DNA from 3 places in the Flexivirga sp. YIM B11880 genome. Region 2 is predicted to be linked to each of the others. Evidence: predicted binding sites of a transcription regulator. Region 2 holds the regulator's gene; each other region holds the start of a gene.
What was found. The regulator LexA, encoded in region 2, represses DNA repair genes until DNA is damaged. The targets are predictions, from matches to a motif close to TCGAACANNTGTTCGA.
Positions count from the first base shown of each region.

Region 1: ACN8HC_RS09620 (HNH endonuclease signature motif containing protein) is a predicted target of LexA. The motif match lies at 4,485-4,500, and genes of this name have one in related genera.
Region 3: ACN8HC_RS04250 (DUF5131 family protein) is a predicted target of LexA. The motif match lies at 2,157-2,172, and genes of this name have one in related genera.

Region 1 covers NZ_JBMAMH010000005.1:89,038-95,534, forward strand. The annotation lists gene ACN8HC_RS09605 (MerR family transcriptional regulator) at 1-682, opposite strand, end outside; gene ACN8HC_RS09610 (alkaline phosphatase family protein) at 883-2,034, shown strand; gene ACN8HC_RS09615 (proline iminopeptidase-family hydrolase) at 2,042-3,004, opposite strand; gene ACN8HC_RS09620 (HNH endonuclease signature motif containing protein) at 3,057-4,424, opposite strand; gene ACN8HC_RS09625 (TetR/AcrR family transcriptional regulator) at 4,869-5,453, shown strand; gene ACN8HC_RS09630 (maleylpyruvate isomerase family mycothiol-dependent enzyme) at 5,450-6,181, shown strand; gene ACN8HC_RS09635 (S53 family peptidase) at 6,456-6,497, shown strand, end outside.
Region 2 covers NZ_JBMAMH010000002.1:164,234-170,730, forward strand. The annotation lists gene ACN8HC_RS05280 (LysR family transcriptional regulator) at 1-506, opposite strand, end outside; gene ACN8HC_RS05285 (Sir2 family NAD-dependent protein deacetylase) at 689-1,519, shown strand; gene lexA (transcriptional repressor LexA) at 1,526-2,242, opposite strand; gene ACN8HC_RS05295 (LysM peptidoglycan-binding domain-containing protein) at 2,525-2,938, shown strand; gene nrdR (transcriptional regulator NrdR) at 3,196-3,684, shown strand; gene ACN8HC_RS05305 (vitamin B12-dependent ribonucleotide reductase) at 3,781-6,497, shown strand, end outside.
Region 3 covers NZ_JBMAMH010000001.1:911,222-917,718, reverse strand. The annotation lists gene ACN8HC_RS04255 (three-Cys-motif partner protein TcmP) at 275-1,399, shown strand; gene ACN8HC_RS04250 (DUF5131 family protein) at 1,396-2,142, opposite strand; gene ACN8HC_RS04245 (hypothetical protein) at 3,002-3,187, opposite strand; gene ACN8HC_RS04240 (TetR/AcrR family transcriptional regulator) at 3,337-4,299, shown strand; gene ACN8HC_RS04235 (GH-E family nuclease) at 5,441-6,497, shown strand, end outside.

The sequences.
Region 1 (6,497 bases), on a different contig from region 2:
TCAGGATCTCGACGGGTGAGAACCCGAGGGTCGCCACGAAATCGACCGCGTGCTCCGCCATCGTGTCGACCCGGCGATGCAGCTCCGTCTCGGACAGCGTCGCCATCGACCGGTTGAGGTCCCGGAACTCGACGAAGAGCGGAACGATGAGGTCGAGTTGCTCGTCGGTCAACCGCTCGGCGAGCTCGACGATCATCGTCGGCAACTGGCCGCGATAACAGGCGAATTCGACCACTTGCCGCTCGGCCGCGATGAGTGCCGCCACCTCCTCGTCAGCGACGCGCGCGATCAGCCGGTCGTACATCCGGTGCACGGCCTTCGGCATGGGCGACACCGGTCCACCCTCTTCCGTCGTCCGCAACAGGCTGACCAACTGCTGCCGCTGCCGGCGGAGCTCGGCGATCCGCTCGTCCACGCCGGCCAGGGTCACGCCCAGGTCGGTGCGGACGGCGACCCGCTCGTCCGGGTCCCCATCGGACTGCTGGATCATCGACCGGACGGACGCGAGCGGCACTCCGGATCCCACCAGCCAGCGCACTCGAACCAGCCGGGCGAGATGTGTCATGCCGTAGTCGCGCACCCCTCCGGTCGCCTCGGGAACCGGAAGCAATCCGATCTGGTGGTAGTAGCGGATGGTCCGGACCGTGGTGCCGGTCAGGTCCGCCAACTCTTTGACGCGCATGCTCCGATCATCGACTGTGACGTAACGTCACAGTCAAGCGTCGCAGGCCATGTCCGCCCACGACGGCTTTCCTCCGAGTTTCCTCGGCACCTTGCGAGAGCCTGCTGGATGGTTGCTGTACCAGCTGATTGACAGCTTCCACGCAGCAGGAGAAACGTCGTGCCGGTGCAACGGAGCACACCCTGAAATGGAGGCCAGATATGTCGGCATCACCGTCGCGCCGCAGTCGCCGGATGATCTTCGGCGGCGGGCTTGTCGCCGCAGCGGCACTCGGATTCGCAGCAACCGCACCGGCGTCCGGAAGTCCGAACGCCCACGCACACAGCCACCGGCTGGGCCACGTGTTCATCATCATGGAGGAGAACCACGCGCAGGATCACGTGATCGGCGACCCGAACATGCCGTTCCTGAACAGCCTGGTCGCGTCATACAACCAGGCGACGCAATACTACGGCGTCACCCACACCAGCGAGCCCAACTACATCGCGGCGACCAGCGGATCCAACTGGGACGTCAACAACGACAACGGCTGGTACCCGACGGCGACGAACTCCGGAACCAACCACTACGACCACACCAACATCGTCGACGAACTGGACGCCGCACACATCAGCTGGGGCGCTTACATGGACGCGATGCCGTCCGCGGGCTACCTGCCCGACCAGTGGCCGGCCACCGGCGGCGCGCTCTACGCGAGCAAGCACAATCCCTTCGCGCTCTACACCGATGTGCGCGAGAACGCCGCACGGATGGCGCAGGTGAAGCCGATCAATTCCCTGAGGCATGATCTGAATTCGCCGCATGCACCGCGCTACGTCTGGATCAGCCCGGACCAGTGCAACGACATGCACGGTGGCGTCTACAGCTCGATCGCCGGGCACGCGGAGACCCCGTGTCCCTACAGCGACACTTCCGGTGACGCCGCCGACGAGTCACTGAAGGCCAAGGCCGACGCGTTCCTGAAGAAGACGGTGAACACCATCAGGCACAGCAAGGCGTGGACGCCGAACAGCGTCATCTTCGTCACCGCCGACGAGACCGACTACGACGGCTCGAACCCGGCCGACAACTACTACCTGTCCACCGCCGGCTGCTGCGACTCGCCGGTGCTGCCCGCGGGTGATCCGGCTGTCAGCGCGGACTGGCCGGGTGGCGTGTATGGCGGTGGGTTGGTCCCCATGGTGGTGGTGACCTCGAAGGGCCCGCGTCACGTCACGGACGACACGGCATACAACCACTACTCGATGCTGCTCACCATCGAGGAGGGCCTCGGGCTGCCCAAGCTGGGCTTCACCTCCGACAGCCGACAGGTTCAGCCGATGTGGCCGCTGATCACCGGCCGGTCGCACTGACCGCGGGTCACAGATCCGTGAGGAAGTCGATCAAACCGGAGAAGTAGACGTCCTGGTCGTCATACATCGCCAGGTGGCTGCCGGACGGGCAGTGCAGGTGCCGCCCGTTCGGTAGTCGCTGCGACATCATCCGCATGAAGTCGGGGTCCATGGTGTCGTGCCGCGCCCCGATCACCAGCGTTGGCACCGTGATCGCGCTCAGCTCGTCGGTCCGGTCCCACTGAGCGAGCGTCGCGTCGCTGGAGATGCCGAGCTCGCTCGGGCCTTGCATCTTGCGGTAGATGACGGGATTGATGTGCGCCATCGCGCGCTGTGCCGGCTCCGGCCACTCGGTCGCGGGCATCCGCAGCACGTGGTGGACGTAGTGCTGCTCCAGCAGCAGCTCCTCGTAGAGCGGATTGTCGACGTCACCGTCGGCCTCCAGTTGCTTGATGCGCGCCAGCTTCTCCTGATCCATGTCGGGCATGAGCACTCGCTCGGCATACGCGTTGTATGCCGGGACGCTCGACATCATGTTGGAGATCACCAGCCCGCGGAGGTGCTGCTGGTGCCGGAGCGCGTATTCGGTGGCCAGGATGCCGCCCCAGGAGTGGCCGAGAAGCACGAAGTTGCTCGCGTCCAGACCGAGCGCTGTGCGCACCTGCTCCACCTCGTCGACGAATCGGTCCAGCTCCCACAGCGATTCGTCATCGGGATGGTCACTGCGTGTCGAGCCGAGCTGGTCGTAGTAGTAATACTCGACCCCGGCCACGGGCAGGAAGCTGTCGCAGGCCTCGAAGTATTCGTGCGTGCAGCCGGGACCGCCGTGCAGCAGCAGCAACTTGAGATCGGGATTGTTGCCGACCCGCTTGGTCCACACCCGGAAGGTGCCGGACGGTGTGGTGATCGGGATCAGCCGCGCTCCCCCGCTGCGGACGTCGTCGCGTCCGCGGTAGTCGAGGTATGCCGGGCCAGATGTCAGGTGCGCCATGAGTGCATCGTCGCACCGACGCGCGAAGCGCGACCAGACCACGCTCTAACGGTCAGGCGGCGTTGCGGTTCCGGGGTGGCAGGTTGGTCATCCGGTCCGGGGTCAGGTCCCAGACCACCATGCCGTCGGGGGTGATGGTCGCGAGGTAGCCCTTGGCGTGGACCACGCTGTGGTGGCGTTTGCACAACAGGGTGCCGTTGCTTGCAATGGTGGGGCCGCCGGCCCACCACGGGATGATGTGGTGCGCCTCGCACCAGCCCGGCGGCCGGTCACAGCCGGGGAACGTGCAGTGCTTGTCCCGCACGATGATCGCGGTGCGCACCGCCCCGGTGAACAACCGCACCTCACCACCGACATCCACCGGCTGACCATTGCTGCCCAGGATCACCGGGATGATGTCCCCGGCACAGGCCAGGTGACGGGCGGTGGTCGCGTCCAGCACCTGCCCGGTCGCCGTGACCGCGAACCCCTGCCGGCCGAGCCGACGCAGCAGACCGTCCAGGCCCATCGTGACGATCACCTTGGCCGTGGAGCGCATCGCGTCCCGGTCCGCGCACCGGGCCGCCGCCCCGACCAGCTCCATCAGTGCGTCCGCGCGCCGTTTGCCCGGGGTCCGCTCATCGCGCACCGTCGCGCCGGTGCCCGAGTCCGTGCCGGGTTGCGGCCCGGACAGCGCGGTGATCGCCTCGCTCAGTTGCGCGGCGTGTCCCGGCGACAAGATCGCGAGCAGCTCCACCAACCCGCTGGGCAACTCCCGCCACGACACGGACTCGGCCCGTTGGGCCTTCTCCTCGGCGTCCGGCTGCTGATCGTCGCCGAATTCGGCGATGATGCGTTTGGTCAATCCTCGTAACTGGGCGCGGGTGCTGCCCGGTTGTATCAGCTGCAGGTAATAACCGATCACCTGCTCGCGTTGGGCGTCCGGCAGCGCCACCATCGCCTGGGGCACCTCGCCCAGCACCGTCACCAGCATCGCCGCGCTCAACCCGCCGGCCACGAACCCCGCCCGTAACCGCGCGTTCTCCGGCCGATTGAGCGCCTCCGCCGCCACCGTCAACCGGCTGGCCTCGGCCGGCTCCAGAAACCCGGCTCGGTCGGTCAGCCACTGCCGCGCGCCGCCACTGTCCGAGGCTTGCACCACCCCACGCTGGATGGCGTCCGCCAGGGCCAACACCAGCGACCGCTCCGCACCCTCGCGGACCCGCAACAACATCTCCGCAGCGTCGGCCAGGTCCGCATCGGACAACTGACCGCACGCGTCCCCCACGTCTCGGATCGGGTCCACCGCCCCGTGCAGCAGTTTCCGCGCTGCCGCCCCGGTGCCCGGCCGCATCCCACTGCCAGCTCCGGCCGGCACGCCCGCCAACACTCCCGCACCATCGGGCACGGCATACGCCGACAGGTCCACCGGATCGGGCAAACCACCAAACGCAGGACCATCCTGTCCGCGCTCGTGTTGCTGGTTTGCGTTCGTGCTTCATCATACTCTTGTTCGATGGCTTGCACAAGGGCAAAGGACTACATCTTTGCCCCAAACTAGCTGAGAAATTCGGCTTTCCATCGCATAGCCGAGACGTGGGCAGCTCCGCGTTATCCCCCGACATCTCCCGCACGATCGATACGTGATGAGGACAAACAGCGGTCAGCCAGTCCCCTTCGAGGGCGCCGCCCGGTTCTGCGAGCGCCGTCGCGACGCCAAGTGTCTCCCCGGCGACGACGAGCAACCGACCGGTCCACAGCCAACACATGCGCAGCGATCTGCCCAAACCCTTGCCTATCGTCGTTTGCGTTGCCTAACATTGTTAGGCAGAGTCAGAAGCGAGGGCGCGCTCCAACCGCGGTCTTGAGACAGGAGGTTCGGCGTATGCCACTGGGACGTGAGGCACGGCGGGACTCGGCACGCCAGGAGATTCTGCAGGCGTGCTGGACACTCGCGAGCGAGCACGGCCTGTCGGGATTCACGCTGCGCCAGGTCGCGGCAGCGGTCGGCATCCGCGCGCCGAGTCTCTACTCCTATTTCACGGCCAAGACGGACATGTATGACGCCATGTTTCGCTCGGCCGCTGAGGCGTTCTACGCGGCGGTGCAGGCCGTTCCGTCCCACCGCGACCCGGTGCGCCTACTGCGTGCGGCGGCGCGGACCTACCTGCGCTTCTGCGTGGACGACCCGGTGCGCTATCAGCTGCTCTTCCAACGGACCCTGCCCGGCTTCGAACCATCGGCGGATTCCTACGCACCGGCCGTGGACGCCTACGCCCGCATGCGGGTTCGCTTCGCGCCGATCGGAATCCACGAGCAGCGGCACCTCGACCTGTGGACTGCCCTGATGACCGGCATGGCCGCCCAGCAGCTCGCCAACGACCCTGGTGGCAGCCGGTGGACCCGCCTGGCGGCCGATGCCACAGACATGTTTCTCGCCCACGTTCGGCTGACAGGAGCACATCGATGACCACTCAGAACAACACGCTCACCGTGCACGGCCACCACCAGTGGATGATCCTCGCCGCGGAGGAATATCGCCGCCTCGACGAGGTGCTCGGCTCGCTGACCGACGACCAGTGGACCGCACCGACGGATTGCGACGATTGGACCGTCCGCGACATCGTCGCGCACCTCATCGGTGCGGCTGAGGCCGGCGCGCGGATCCGGGAGCAGTTGCGTCAGCAGCGACTCGGGCGCAAGGAGAAGGGTGACCGGCTGCAGATCGACGCTGTCAACGACCTCCAGATCCGCGAGCGGTCCGGACTGAGCCCGGCACAGCTGCGCCAGGCGCTCGTCGACGCCGGCCGACGCGGCGTGCGTGGCCGCACCCGAATGCCGGCTCCGGTGCGCGCACTGCGCTTTCGCTTTCCGCCGCCTGTCGGCTGGGCGACTCTCGGCTTCCTCAACGACACCGTCTACACACGGGATGCCTGGATGCATCGCATCGACATCTGCCGGGCGACCGGCGCCCCGCTGCGGCTCACCGCGGACCACGACGCCCTGATCGCCGCGGACGCGGCACGTGCCTGGCAGCGGGCGACAGGACACGGCGATGTGGTGCTCACCGGCCCGGCAGGATCGGCGAACCGCGCTGACGGCGACGGCGTCCCGTCCTACGACGCCATTGACTTTGCCCGCGCGCTGTCCGGCCGCGACGAACTGCCCGGCATCCGCGCCGACGTCGTGCTCTTCTGAGGTGCGCCCACCGAGGGCGTCACGGTCGCGCATGGGGAACTGGAGTGCGTCCGCCACTTGCGAGATCACCCGATGGCACGAGCAAGCGCTCGTACATCCCGGGGACCGGTGTCGGACATGCCGACCACCGGCGCGGAAAGTCACCGCGGAAAAATCGGCGCATTTCTTCCAGCACGAGCGGAATTCGGCGCAGAATGATCTCGGTCGTCCGCCACGGCGACCGCGACTCCGACTCGGGGAGAGCCGCTTTTCCGACCGCACCATTGGAGTCCTCGTGTCACGAACTCGAACCCTTCGCACGCTCATGGCCATCGCC
Region 2 (6,497 bases):
TTGCGGGTCACGAACGAGTCGATGTCCTCCTCGCCGCGCGCCAGGTCGGTGCCCTCGTAGGCGAAGGCGACGGCGACATCGCACTCACCGGACCGCAGCGCCGCGAGCGACTCGGGCGGCTCGGCTTCGGTGAAGGTCACATGCACGTCCGGGAAGCGCTGCTTGACCAGGGCGAGGGCACGCGGCACCAGCGTGGAGGAGGACGACGGGAACGCCATCAGCCGGACGCGGCCGGCGCGCAGGCCGGCGATCGCGGCCACCTCGGACTCCGCCGCGTCCAGCGCGGCGAGCACCGGGTTGGCGTGCCGAGCCAGCACCTGGCCGGCCTCGGTGAGCCGTACGCTGCGCCCGAGACGCTCCACCAGCACCGTGCCCGTGCGGTCCTCGAGGCGCCGGACCATCTGGGAGATGGCCGGCTGCGAGTAGCCGAGGGAGGCAGCCGCGGCGGTGAAGCTGCCGTGGTCGCTGATGGCCTTGATGACTCGCAGGCCGGCGGCGTCGATCATGCGTCCAGAATAACATTTGGTTATTGACCGGAGATCCAACGTACGAATCGCTGATCGTTACGCTTGTGACGTCATTCTTCCGAGGTTTCGGCGGGTTTTCCGAAGGACCGACGGTCGGTATGTCGGGACGGGTTTGAGCGGCCATCATCGGCAGCTCGGCGGGTGTGTGAGAGCTTGGCTTGGTGGCAGCTGATCTGAGAGCGCTGACCGAGTTGGTCGCAGGCGGGGGAGTGCTCGCGCTCACCGGGGCGGGGCTGTCGACCGAGTCCGGCATACCCGACTATCGCGGAGCCGACGGCACGCGCCGCTTCCAGCCGATGACGGCGCAGGAGTTGCTCGCGGATCGGGAAGCGCGCCGGCGTTATTGGGCGCGGTCGTACGTCGGCTGGCCGCGCTTCGCCGCTGCTCGCCCGAACCAGGGTCACTACGCGGTGGCCGCACTGCAGTCGGCGAGGTATGTCGGGCCGATCATCACCCAGAACGTCGACCGGTTGCACCAGGCCGCAGGTGCGGCCGACGTCGCGGAGTTGCACGGCAGCCTCGAGCAGGTCGTGTGCATGCGGTGCGGCGAACGCTATGCGCGCACCACGGTCGACGAATGGCTCCAACTGGCGAATCCGGACTTCGACCGCTCGGCGGACGGGCCACTGCGGCCCGACGGCGACGTCGCGATCGCCGAGTCGCTGATCGCCGGTTTCCGGCTGGTGCACTGCGTCGTCTGTGGGTCGGACCTGCTCAAGCCGGACGTCGTGATGTTCGGGGAGTCGGTGCCCAAACCGCTGGTCGAGCAATGCTTTTCGTATGTCGCCGCGGCGCGGTCGGTGCTGGTGCTCGGTTCGTCGCTCGCGGTGATGTCCGGCTACCGCTTCGTGCGGCGAGCGGCCCGCGCGGGGATTCCGGTCGCGGTGATCACCCATGGCTGGACGCGCGCCACCGACGAGGAGGTGTCGGTGCGCGTCGACGCGCCGCTCGGTGAGACGTTGACGGCACTCGCCGATGCTCTGACGGGCTGAGCTGACCTAGACCCGGCGCAGGACCGCGGTGACCTTGCCGAGGATCGTCGCGTCGTCGCCGTCGATCGGGTCATAGGCGTCGTTGTGCGGCAGCAGCCAGACCTTCCCGCGGGCCCGCTTGAAGGTCTTGACGGTGGCCTCGTTGTCGAGCATGGCGGCCACGATGTCGCCATTGGTGGCGGTCGGCTGCTGGCGCACGACCACCCAGTCGCCGTCGCAGATCGCCGCGTCGACCATGGAGTCACCGACCACCTTCAGCAGGAAGAGGTCCCCCTCGCCGACGATCTGCTTGGGCAGCGGAAAGACGTCTTCGACCACCTCCTCGGCGAGGATCGGGCCGCCGGCGGCGATCCGGCCGACCACCGGGATGTATGACGCCGCGGGGCGCTGGTCGCCGAGCCCCGTCTCGTCGATGCCGGAGTCGTCGGCTCCGCGCACGCTCGACCCTCCGCGATAGCCGCGCATGTCGGTCGCGTCCGGATCGATCACCTCCATGGCACGGGGGCGGTTGGGGTCGCGGCGCAGGTAGCCCTTGCGCTCGAGCATCGTCAGCTGGTGCGCGACCGAACTGGGGCTGGTGAGGCCGACCGCATCGCCGATCTCGCGCAGGCTCGGCGGATAGCCCCGCCTGTCGACCGAGTTGCGGATCACCTGCAGCACCTTCCGCTGCCGGGTCGTGAGGCCCTCGCCCCTGCGGTCAGGGAGTTCGTGCACCTGTGCCATCGCTGTCATTCCTCCTCGGCGAAGTTGCTCGAAAGCGTCCGGCGAGCGGTGTGTGCGGACGGCTGTCCGAACGGGTTGTCGGTGGTCGGTGCTTGCCTTGGCTTTGTGAAAACAGCGTATGGGTTTCGGACACAAGTTCCAAACATCTGTACGACGCGTGTCTCGACCACATCGAACGTTCGTGCTATACATCGGACAGGCGTCCGATCGCACGAATGTTCGGAGCAGGTCTGCCGACCGAGTGGTGCGACCGTGACCGCACCGGAGTTTCAGGAGGAAGAGATGAGTGCACTGATCCAATGGGATGCGCCGGTCCAGCCGGGCGCGGCGCGGAGAGCCCGCCGGCACCTGCGGACCGTGCCGACCGGCCCGGCGGCACGCGGGGGCGGGCGTTCGGTCGGCGTGCGGGTCCAGCCGGCCGGACTTCGGCTGACCGGTCGAGGCCGCCGCCTCGTCGGTGTGCTGGTCGCTCTTGCGCTGCTCGCCGGTGGCGGCGCCGCTGCCCGGGCGTGGGCCGCGACGCCGGCTCCTTCCCCACGGACCGTCACCGTGCAGTCCGGGCAGACGCTGTCCGAGGTCGCACACGGCGCCTATCCGTCGCTCGCCGTGTCCGACGCGGTCACCAAGGTGGCGCTGGCCAATGGTCTGAACGGTCTGCAGGTGGTCGCCGGTGAGCGGTTACAACTGCCGCGCTGAGGGTTTCCGGCGCGCCGTTCCGAGCGGCTGACCAGCGCTTTTCGGGTGCGACACGCGGGCTCTTGCGCTTGTGGTGAGATCGGCTTAACATCCCTATATCTAGTAGTTACACGGATGCAATTTATCCACATCTAGTCCACACGCAGAGTCCGGTCATCCCCAGTTCGTCCACCGTTTTCCCACAACCTCGTCCACAGGTTGCGGCGATTCGGGCGGCCGGATGGCCTTGCTCGGCAGACGCATGAGAGGGGTCGCACATGCACTGTCCGTTCTGCCGGCACGACGACAGTCGTGTCGTCGACAGCCGCACGAGCGAGGACGGCACCTGCATCAAGCGGCGACGTCAATGTCCCACCTGCGGCAAGCGCTTCTCGACCGTGGAGACGGCCAGCCTGACCGTCGTGAAGCGGTCCGGTGCGAGCGAGCCGTTCAGCCGCCAGAAGGTGCTGATCGGCGTCCGGAAGGCCTGTCAGGGCCGGCCGGTCACCGAGGACCAGTTGGCGCTGTTGGCCCAAGAGGTCGAGGAGTCGATCCGGGCGCAGGGCGCTGCGGAGATCGACGCCCACGACGTCGGCCTGGCCATCCTCGGCCCGTTGCGCAGCCTCGATGAAGTGGCCTATTTGCGGTTCGCGAGCGTCTATCAGGCGTTCGAGGGTCTCGAAGACTTCGAGTCGGCGATCGCCCTGCTCCGTGCCGAGCGACCACCGACCGGCATCGAGCCGGAGCGGCAGCGCACGGGCGACTGAGATCGGCTCCGGATCGTCCCGGGCATCAGCAGCACCAGATCGACAGACCAGACAGCAGCGACAGTCGACCACCGTGAGGTGGAAAGGAAGTTGGACATGACCGACACGGCAGACGCCGGCCCCCAGGCACAGCGCAGCAACTCCGCTCGCAAGGGGCTGACCGTCGAGCGCATCTTCACCACACCGGGTGTGCACCCCTACGACGAGGTCACCTGGGAACGACGCGACGTCGTCCAACAGAACTGGAAGACCGGCGAGACGATCTTCGAGCAGCGCGGTGTCGAGTTTCCCGACAGCTGGTCGCTCAACGCCTCGACCATCGTCACCACCAAGTACTTCCGGGGCGCGGTCGGCACGCCGGAGCGGGAGAGCAGCCTGAAGCAGCTCATCGACCGGGTGGTCCTCACCTACGTGCGCGCCGGCAAGGAGCACGGCTACTTCGCCACCGACGAGGACGCGGAGATCTTCGAGCACGAGCTGACCTGGTCCCTGCTGCACCAGGTGTTCAGCTTCAACTCACCGGTGTGGTTCAACGTCGGCACCAAGTCGCCCCAGCAGGTTTCGGCCTGCTTCATCCTGTCGGTCGACGACTCGATGGACTCGATCCTCAACTGGTACAAGGAAGAGGGCTTCATCTTCAAGGGCGGCTCCGGCGCCGGCCTGAACCTTTCCCGGATCCGGTCCTCCAAGGAGCTGCTGTCCTCCGGAGGCACCGCGTCCGGCCCTGTGTCCTTCATGCGCGGCGCCGACGCGTCCGCCGGCACCATCAAGTCCGGTGGGGCGACCCGGCGGGCCGCGAAGATGGTCGTCCTCGACGTCGATCACCCGGACATCGAGGAGTTCGTGGAGACCAAGGCGCGCGAGGAGGACAAGATCCGCGCGCTGCGCGACGCCGGCTTCGACATGGACCTCGGCGGGAAGGACATCACCTCCGTCCAGTACCAGAACGCCAACAACTCGGTCCGGGTCACCGACGAGTTCATGCGTGCGGTGGAGGAGGGCGCGTCGTTCGGTCTGCGCGCCCGTCATACCGGCGAGGTCATCGAGGAGATCGACGCCCGCACGCTCTTCGACAAGATCAACAAGGCGGCGTGGGAGTGCGCCGACCCGGGTCTGCAGTACGACGACACGATCAACGCGTGGCACACCAACCCCGAGACGGGCCGGATCACCGCGTCCAACCCGTGCTCGGAGTACATGTCGCTGGACAACAGCTCCTGCAACCTGGCCAGCCTCAACCTGCTGAAGTTCCTGCGCGAGGACGACACGTTCGACGCCGCGACCTTCCAGAAGGTGACCGAGCTGGTCATCACCGCGATGGACATCTCCATCTGCTTCGCCGACTTCCCGACCGAGTCGATCGGTCAGACCACCCGGGACTACCGCCAGCTGGGCATCGGCTACGCCAACCTGGGCGCCCTGCTGATGGCGACCGGGCACGGCTACGACTCCGAGGGTGGTCGGTCGCTGGCCGCGGCGATCACCTCCCTGCTCACCGGTGCCGCTTACAAGCGGTCGACGGAGCTGGCCGGCATCGTGGGCCCCTACAACGGCTACGCCCGCAACGCCGAGGCGCACCAGCGGGTGATGCGCAAGCACCAGGCGGCCAATGACGCGGTCCGCACCCTGGACGCGATGGACTCCGAGATCCACCGCTACGCCACCAAGGCGTGGGCCGCGGTCGTGGAGAACGGCGCCAAGAACGGCTTCCGCAACGCGCAGGCGTCGGTGCTCGCACCGACCGGCACCATCGGCTTCATGATGGACTGCGACACCACCGGCATCGAGCCGGACTTCTCACTGGTGAAGTTCAAGAAGCTCGTCGGCGGCGGTTCGATGCAGATCGTCAACCAGACGATCCCGCGCGCGCTGAAGAAGCTCGGCTACCAGACCGAGCAGATCGAGGCGATCGTCGAGCACATCGCCGAGCACGGGCACGTCATCGACGCTCCCGGTCTGAAGCCCGAGCACTACGAGGTGTTCGACTGCGCGATGGGGGAGCGGGCCATCGCTCCGATGGGTCACGTGCGGATGATGGCGGCGACTCAGCCGTTCCTCTCCGGCGCGATCTCCAAGACGGTCAACCTGCCCGAGAGCGCGACGGTCGAGGACATCGCCGAGGTGCACCTGGAGGGCTGGAAGCTCGGCCTCAAGGCGCTGGCCGTCTACCGCGACAACTGCAAGGTCGGTCAGCCGCTGTCGGACGGCAAGAAGGCCGCGAAGCCGGAGCCGGAGCCGGAGAAGGTCGTCGAATACCGTCCGGTCCGTCGTCGCCTGCCCAAGCGACGCAAGAGCGAGACCACGTCGTTCGCCGTTGCCGGGGCCGAGGGCTACCTGACCGCCGGCACCTACGAGGACGGCAAGCTCGGTGAGCTGTTCCTCAAGCTCGGCAAGCAGGGCTCGACCCTGGCCGGCATGATGGACGCCTTCTCGATCGCGGTGTCGGTCGGGCTGCAGTACGGCGTGCCGCTGGAGACGTATGTCGAGAAGTTCACCAACCTGCGGTTCGACCCGGCCGGCATGACCGACGACCCCGATGTGCGGATGGCGCAGTCGATCATGGACTACGTGTTCCGCCGCCTGGCGCTGGACCACCTGGACTTCGAGACCCGGTCGTTCATGGGCATCCACACCGCCGCGGAGCGCGCCCGGCACTTGGAGACCGGCTCCTACGCCGAGGAGCCCGACGCCGACGCCGAGGAGGTTGCCGAAGAGCTCGAGTCCTACTCCCAGTCGGTCGGCACCACCACCAAGCGGGAGGAGCGGGCACCGGCGGCGACCGACGGGAGCAGCACTGACCCGGTCGACCTGGA
Region 3 (6,497 bases), on a different contig from region 2:
GGTTGCCAACTGGGCACGTGCCCGGCGCCAACAACGATCTCCGATGCCTTCAAGGTACAGACCATCTCAACCTCTATGACAGACGGTGGTAGCACCCTTGCTGTGTTGTGACCTGGCCGACGTAGGGCTACTGACCGAGCATCCCCAGAATCGACCGTGCTCTCCATGCGATTGTCCCCATGAAACCTTCGGCAACAAGACATCCTCGTCAACGAGTGCAGATAGGCTGTCAGCATTTCAGCTCGGGGAATCCGGTTCACACGCAGGGGGATACATGGTCGACGACTCCGACCCGAAGATGTGGGACTACCCGGAGCACACCGCGGCGAAGCACGACATCCTCGGCACCTACTTGGACGCTTGGTACCCTATACTCGCAAGCGGCTTTGGGCGCGTGCTGTTCATCGACGGCTTCGCAGGTCGAGGCGTATACAACGATGGCTCCGCAGGATCGCCCATAATTGCGATGGGAAGGCTTCTAAGGCATTCGGCGTGGAGTCGCATGAGCCGTCGCGAGTTTGTGTTCCTCTTCATCGAACACGACGCGGATAACGTCGCCTCCCTAAGAAACGCCATCGATCATTTCCGCGCAACTTGGGAAGCGGAGAACGGCTCCTGGCCGGGCAATGTCAAGTACGAGATACGCGAAGGTACCTTCACTGATCACGCCACTGAGATCTGCGATTACCTCGATGTGCAGCAGGCCAGCCTTGCGCCCACGTTTGCGTTCCTCGACCCTTTCGGCTGGACCGGCATGCCGATGTCACTGATTGCGCGACTCCTCAACTACCGGAGCTGCGAGGTCTTTATCAATTTCATGGTTGGTTTCGTGAACCGCTTCGTTACGCACCCGCACCAGGGCGGCAACATGAACGACCTGTTCGGCCTTGACGTGGATGCCATCATCGCGGACTACAAGGGTGGCGACAGAGTCGAGCACCTCCGTGACGTCTACATACGACAGTTGCTCGACGTAGCAGGGTTCACTTACGTGCGCTGGTTTGCCATGCGAAACCGCACAGGTAACGTTGGTTACTTCCTTCTCCACGGAACTCGCTCCGTGCTCGGTGTCGAGAAAATGAAGGACGCGATGTGGAAGACCGCCCCCGGTGGTGATTACTCATTTTCGGATCGGCTTGCGGGCATGGAGGTCTTGTTTCAACCTGAGCCGAGCCTTGAGCCCCTGCGCACGTCTCTCGTCGAGACATATGCCGGACAGAAAAATGTAATGGTGAACCCAGACCTGCAAGAGTGGGTCGTCCTTCACACGCCTTATCGGAAACCTCACCTCACCCAGGCTCTGAGAGAGCTCGAGAGGGCAGAGTCCGCGCCGTTCACGGTGAGCCGGCCGAACGGGAAGCGTCAGTTCGCAGCTGGAGTTACCATCGATTTCGCCTAATACGCCAATGCCGACTCAGGCATCTCGCTCCAACGACGTCCATCGAGTTCGCGACCATGCTGCTTGGGCGTCCGGCCGCCCCATTGCTTGAAGAAAAAAGCGACGCCCGACGCCACGCACTGATCACGGATGTCGGCAACCCACGCTGGGTCCATTGGGCGTGCTCTTGGGCCCGACTCCCCTCCCGCGATTACCCAGTCGATGCGATCCAAATCAAGATTCGGGAGTGCCGACAGTAATGGCTCGCAGGACAAGAACCGGATGCTCGCGGCGGTCTCGCGAAGGTGGTCGATGCGCCCAACGACATCGGTGCACTCCACCGAGACCCCCATCCAGAGATTGTCCGGCCAATCGAGCCGATCTGACATGCGCAAGAGTCGTAGCGATCGCTTTGTCAGCACCTGATACGTGTGCTGCGGCGTCTCCCGAATGACGTCGAAGACGTCACGGATGAATCCAATCGAAACCTTGGCATGAAACAGGTCGCTCATCGAGTTCACAAAGACGACCTTGCTGCCTCGCCAGCGGAAGGGTTGACCGAGTACTTGCGGATGGACGGTGATACCAAAGCCCGGCCCTGAAGTCCTCGGGTCACCGTCGTTCTGATACTTCTCAGCGCCCATCGCCTTCAGACGCTTCGCGAGCGCAAGCGCATAGCAGTTGTCGCACCCGGCTGCGACGCGGTCACACCCAGTTACGGGATTCCAGGTCACCTCGGTCCACTCGATGTTGCTCGCTGCCACGCCGCGCCTCCTCTTCGGACAAGCGTCCGATGACAGTCAACCCTATCGCGAAGCCCTTGCGGAAGGTGGCTCTAGCCTCCCGCGTGCCGTCACACCATCGCTCAGCTCCTTCTGTCCTACCGCCGCTTGGGACCCATGTCGGCAACGCTCGAAGATGAGGTGATCGCACGGTCTACCCACATCCCATCAACTCAGCCGCATTCGCTACCGATCGCGCACTCCGCGGGTCCGGTCTCGGTGCCACGCTGGCGCAGGATCCGTAGCACGGCGGACATGACGAAGCCGAGTTCCTCAACCCGGGCATTCTCGCCCGCGGTGGAGCACCGAACGATCTCGTCCTTGTCCGCCTCGCGCAGGCACCGTCGGCCACGAGCGGATCGATCAGCCGGCGACGTAGTGGTGTCAGGCAGCAAGCCGTCCGCGCTAGGCCTGCCACAGGGCCTCGGGTACTGCCGCGGTGGCAGGAGGGAGAGTGTATGGAAATGTTCCAGACGACCGCTAGAGGCGCTCCAAAATTGCTGCGAGTTCGCTCCAGCTTGGCGCCCTATCCTCGCGAAGTTCTCGACGTGCGCAAAGTTCTAGGGCCGCGATAATAGGGTCATCGTGTGAGAGGTTCCGACAGTAGGCTGTAGCCAAAAGTCCAGCCGTCTCGTTCACAATCGTATGCCGATCTCCGTTTCCATCTCGAAGCTTCACGGCAACATCTTTAAGATGCCGGACAAGGATGCGTCGATCATCCGGGTAAGGTGGAATGTGATCTAATCTCGAAAACACGTTCGCCATGCATCCCTCATTATAACAAAGAACATGACCCGCCCATATCAAATTGACGAATCGATATGGGCGGGTCATGCAGATATCACGAGGGCTTTCCCTCGACGTCGTACTCGTTGCCCTCGACATCGCGTGCGTACTTGTAATTACCCTCCGGGTCGATCACAACGTGCCCATGGTCAGCACCATCTCCGGGACCATTGAAGAGGATGTCGCGATCGCCGTCGTTCCCAACCTTGTCAGAGAATGAAGAGCTATCGAATGTTCCCACTGGACTTCACCTCCCTTCTTCCCTTGACTCGCTCGACCAGATCCTTCCGGCCTTCTCGTAGCCGCGCTGGTAGCGTGGCACCACTATGACAGACACACGACGGAAAGCACAAGACTTCAGACATGATGTCCTCAGTCGGAGATGGTGCGATGGCTGAGTTCGCAACCGATCCCTTCGGCCTAGGCGAACCACGGCGGCGGCTCGACGAGGCGGAGACGGTGGAGCGGATGCTCAGCGCCGGTGTGCGCATGGTCAACACGGCCGGACTGCGCGTCAGCTTCGACCTTCTGCGCATTGAGGACGTCATCGCCGAGGCGAACGTCTCGCGCTCCGCCGTCTACAAGCGTTGGCCACGCAAGGAGATGTACTACGCCGAGTTGCTACTCCGACTAGCTGGCGAGACACACCCCGCCCAGGGAGCGTTCGACCTCGGCACCCCAGCAACTGCCGTGCGGGTAGCGGTCGCACACCTCACCTGGTTCCGGACAGCTGTCGGCCGTCGACGGCTCCTAGTCGAAATGTGCCGCCTTGGTGCCCTCCAGAACTTCGAAGCTCTCCGCGACCGCCCCGACTGGCACATCTACATGACGCTGCACGCCGCGCTCTTGTCCCTGCCGCGCAACGACTACCGCAGCACACTTGAGAAGGCACTAGCGGACAGTGAACGCGCCTTCCTCGACGCCATGGTTGCCTTCTACGCCGACATGATGGAGGTGATCGGGTTCCGACTCAAGGACGACAGCGGCGATCTGGGTCTGCCCGAGTTCGCCTCACTTGGCGCAGCAGTGGTCGAAGGCCTTGTGCTGACCTCGGGTGCCACTCCCGAACTCGCTGAACGCCGATTCCTCGTAGACCCTTTCGGTGTAGGTGAACTGCAGGATTGGTCTTTCCCGGCGATTGGGTTCACGAGTATCGTGGTCTCGCTGACTGAGCAAAGCGATACCAGTGACTGGAACGATGACAAGCTTGGCGAGACGAAGACGCTGCTTGATGTGTATCTGAAACAGTCTGGATCCAACAGCCTGAGCAACGCCCAGAAGCAGGTCGGCGCCGAGCTGGGTGGTCTAACCGAGACTGCCTCACGCACGGGCGCCTTTGACAGCGAAGAATGACGCGGTAGCCCGCAAGACCCTCCTGAAGATCAATTTCTGGCCGATGCTCTCAGCCCTGATGAGACCGCCGACCGCGTGACACCATATCGTTCGCCGATAGCCTGGTACGTCCAGCCGCCTTCCGCAGCTGAACCAGCTCGGGAAGGGCCTCCTCAGGGATGAAGCGGCGCTTCCGAGGAACGCCGAGCCGCGCAAGGTGCTCGTAGAGCGCTGACGCCGCTATCCGTGCCTCCGCCGCCAACGTCGTCGCAGGCTCTCCGGCGGAGTATCGGCTCCCGAGCGCACACAGTTCATCATCGCCGAGCCGACTCCGCAGGCTATGGAACGTCCGCGGCTCGTTCCGCCGTCCGTCGCGTCGTCGTCGGGGTCCAGTCGTCGGCGGAGACGCTGGCGGAAGCGCTGCAGTCCCTCAGATTTCGAATACCGCCCAGCACCATCACGACACCACCCGCACGGATGTCACAACTGCCTCGCGGCCGGAAACCCGCTGCCGGCCCTTCAACACAACGAGCGAGTGACGTCACCGCTTCAGGCACTCAGTTCTCAGCCCATCCATATCGGAGCGGTCACTAAGTTACCCAGCAACCAATCGGGGTTCATACACAAAATGCACAGGATGCACTAGGTGACCATCTATTCGTCTAAAACGCTCGCGGATGCGTCAGTCCGCTGGCATGATGAGCCAATCGACCAATGGGGCGACTTGCGTGTGGTCGATTCAGGGGCGTGGTCTCGCTGGCTTTAGCGGCAAAGGCGCGCGGATAGGGAGTTGCGCATGTATGCCAAGCTGCGTCCGATCTGGTTGGTGACCACCGTTCTGGTGGCGCTTTTCGTCTTTGGCTCGGGATCGGCCTCGGCGATAGCTCCTTTGCCCTCAACCAGCCACCCAGGGCGATCCCAGGCTCCCACGGGGCATCCAAGCCTGTCCGCAAAGTCTTCTCCCGCCGCCGCAAGAGGCTATGGACACAGGTCTCGCCCAAAAAACATTTTGCCGCGTATGAGGACTGCGCGCCCCCGCGCCGGCGTGGTTCACACGGTGACTCGAGGCCAGGCGAAAGCTCAGGTCGCAGCAAAGGCCGCGAATGTTTCGGCCGCTACGTCTGGTTGGTCAGTGTCATTGTCATATACCGCGGACACTCAGGTGACGTTGACGGCGACCGTCAGTCAGCCCTTGGATAGCTCGGGTATGTGGGTCGAGATTTTCGACATCGCGAGCACTCACTCGACGACATATCTCGGGTGGTGCTCGACAGGTACGACATGCACGAAAGTCACCGTCCCTTCGGAAGCGCAAGGCCAGTACGTCGCGGTGCTGGGGTCCACCCTCGCCAATACCTACGCCACCTATCCTGCCGCCGACATTGTCGCCCAGTCGAGCGTGGCGTCTCCGCCCGCCTGGTCAGTCGGCCTGACGTACGCCTACGGCACAGTCAACTCATTTACCGCTACCACCAACTACCTGCTCAATGGTTCCGCCGCGGCCATGCTCCAGATCTTTGACATCTCGAGCAGCGCCTCGACCACATACCTGAACACCTCCTGTTCGTCCACCACGTGTACGGCCTCCAGCGTCCCGAACGAGAGTCCGAGCACCTACGTCGCAGTCGTCGGCAATCCTGCATCCAACACGTACGCCTCGTATCCAGCCGGGAAAATGTGGGCGCAATCGGCGTCCGTGACTCCACCGAAGTGGCACGTCAGCCTCGCACCCAGTGGGGACGGGTCGATGACCGCAACATCGAACTATTCGCGGAATAACTCCGCCATCTTCACTGAAATCTTTGACATCAGCGAGCCGCAGACCTGGGTCACGTATGTGGCGGACTGTGGTGGTCCGCCCCAGGGGAGCGCAGACGGCACGGCCTGTACCCCGAGCAACATCCCGCACCCTGCCGACGAGTTCATCGCAGTCGTCAGCCCCGCGCCGACCAACACGTTCCCACCATCGAAGATTTACGCAATTTCGACAGAGCTCAGCCTGGATGGTCCAGGCTGGCCCGGGGAGACGGCGGGCGGGAACAACGCATCGGAGCTGAACGAGTGCTACGCCTGCGCGGGCGACCCGATCAACACGCAGACTGGGCAGTTCTTCGAATCTGCGGCCGATCTGGCTTTCCCTGAAGCAGGGCCAAAACTAGAGGCGGCACGAACTTACTCCTCCGAATATGCCGATGTTGCCGGGCCCTTCGGCTACGGGT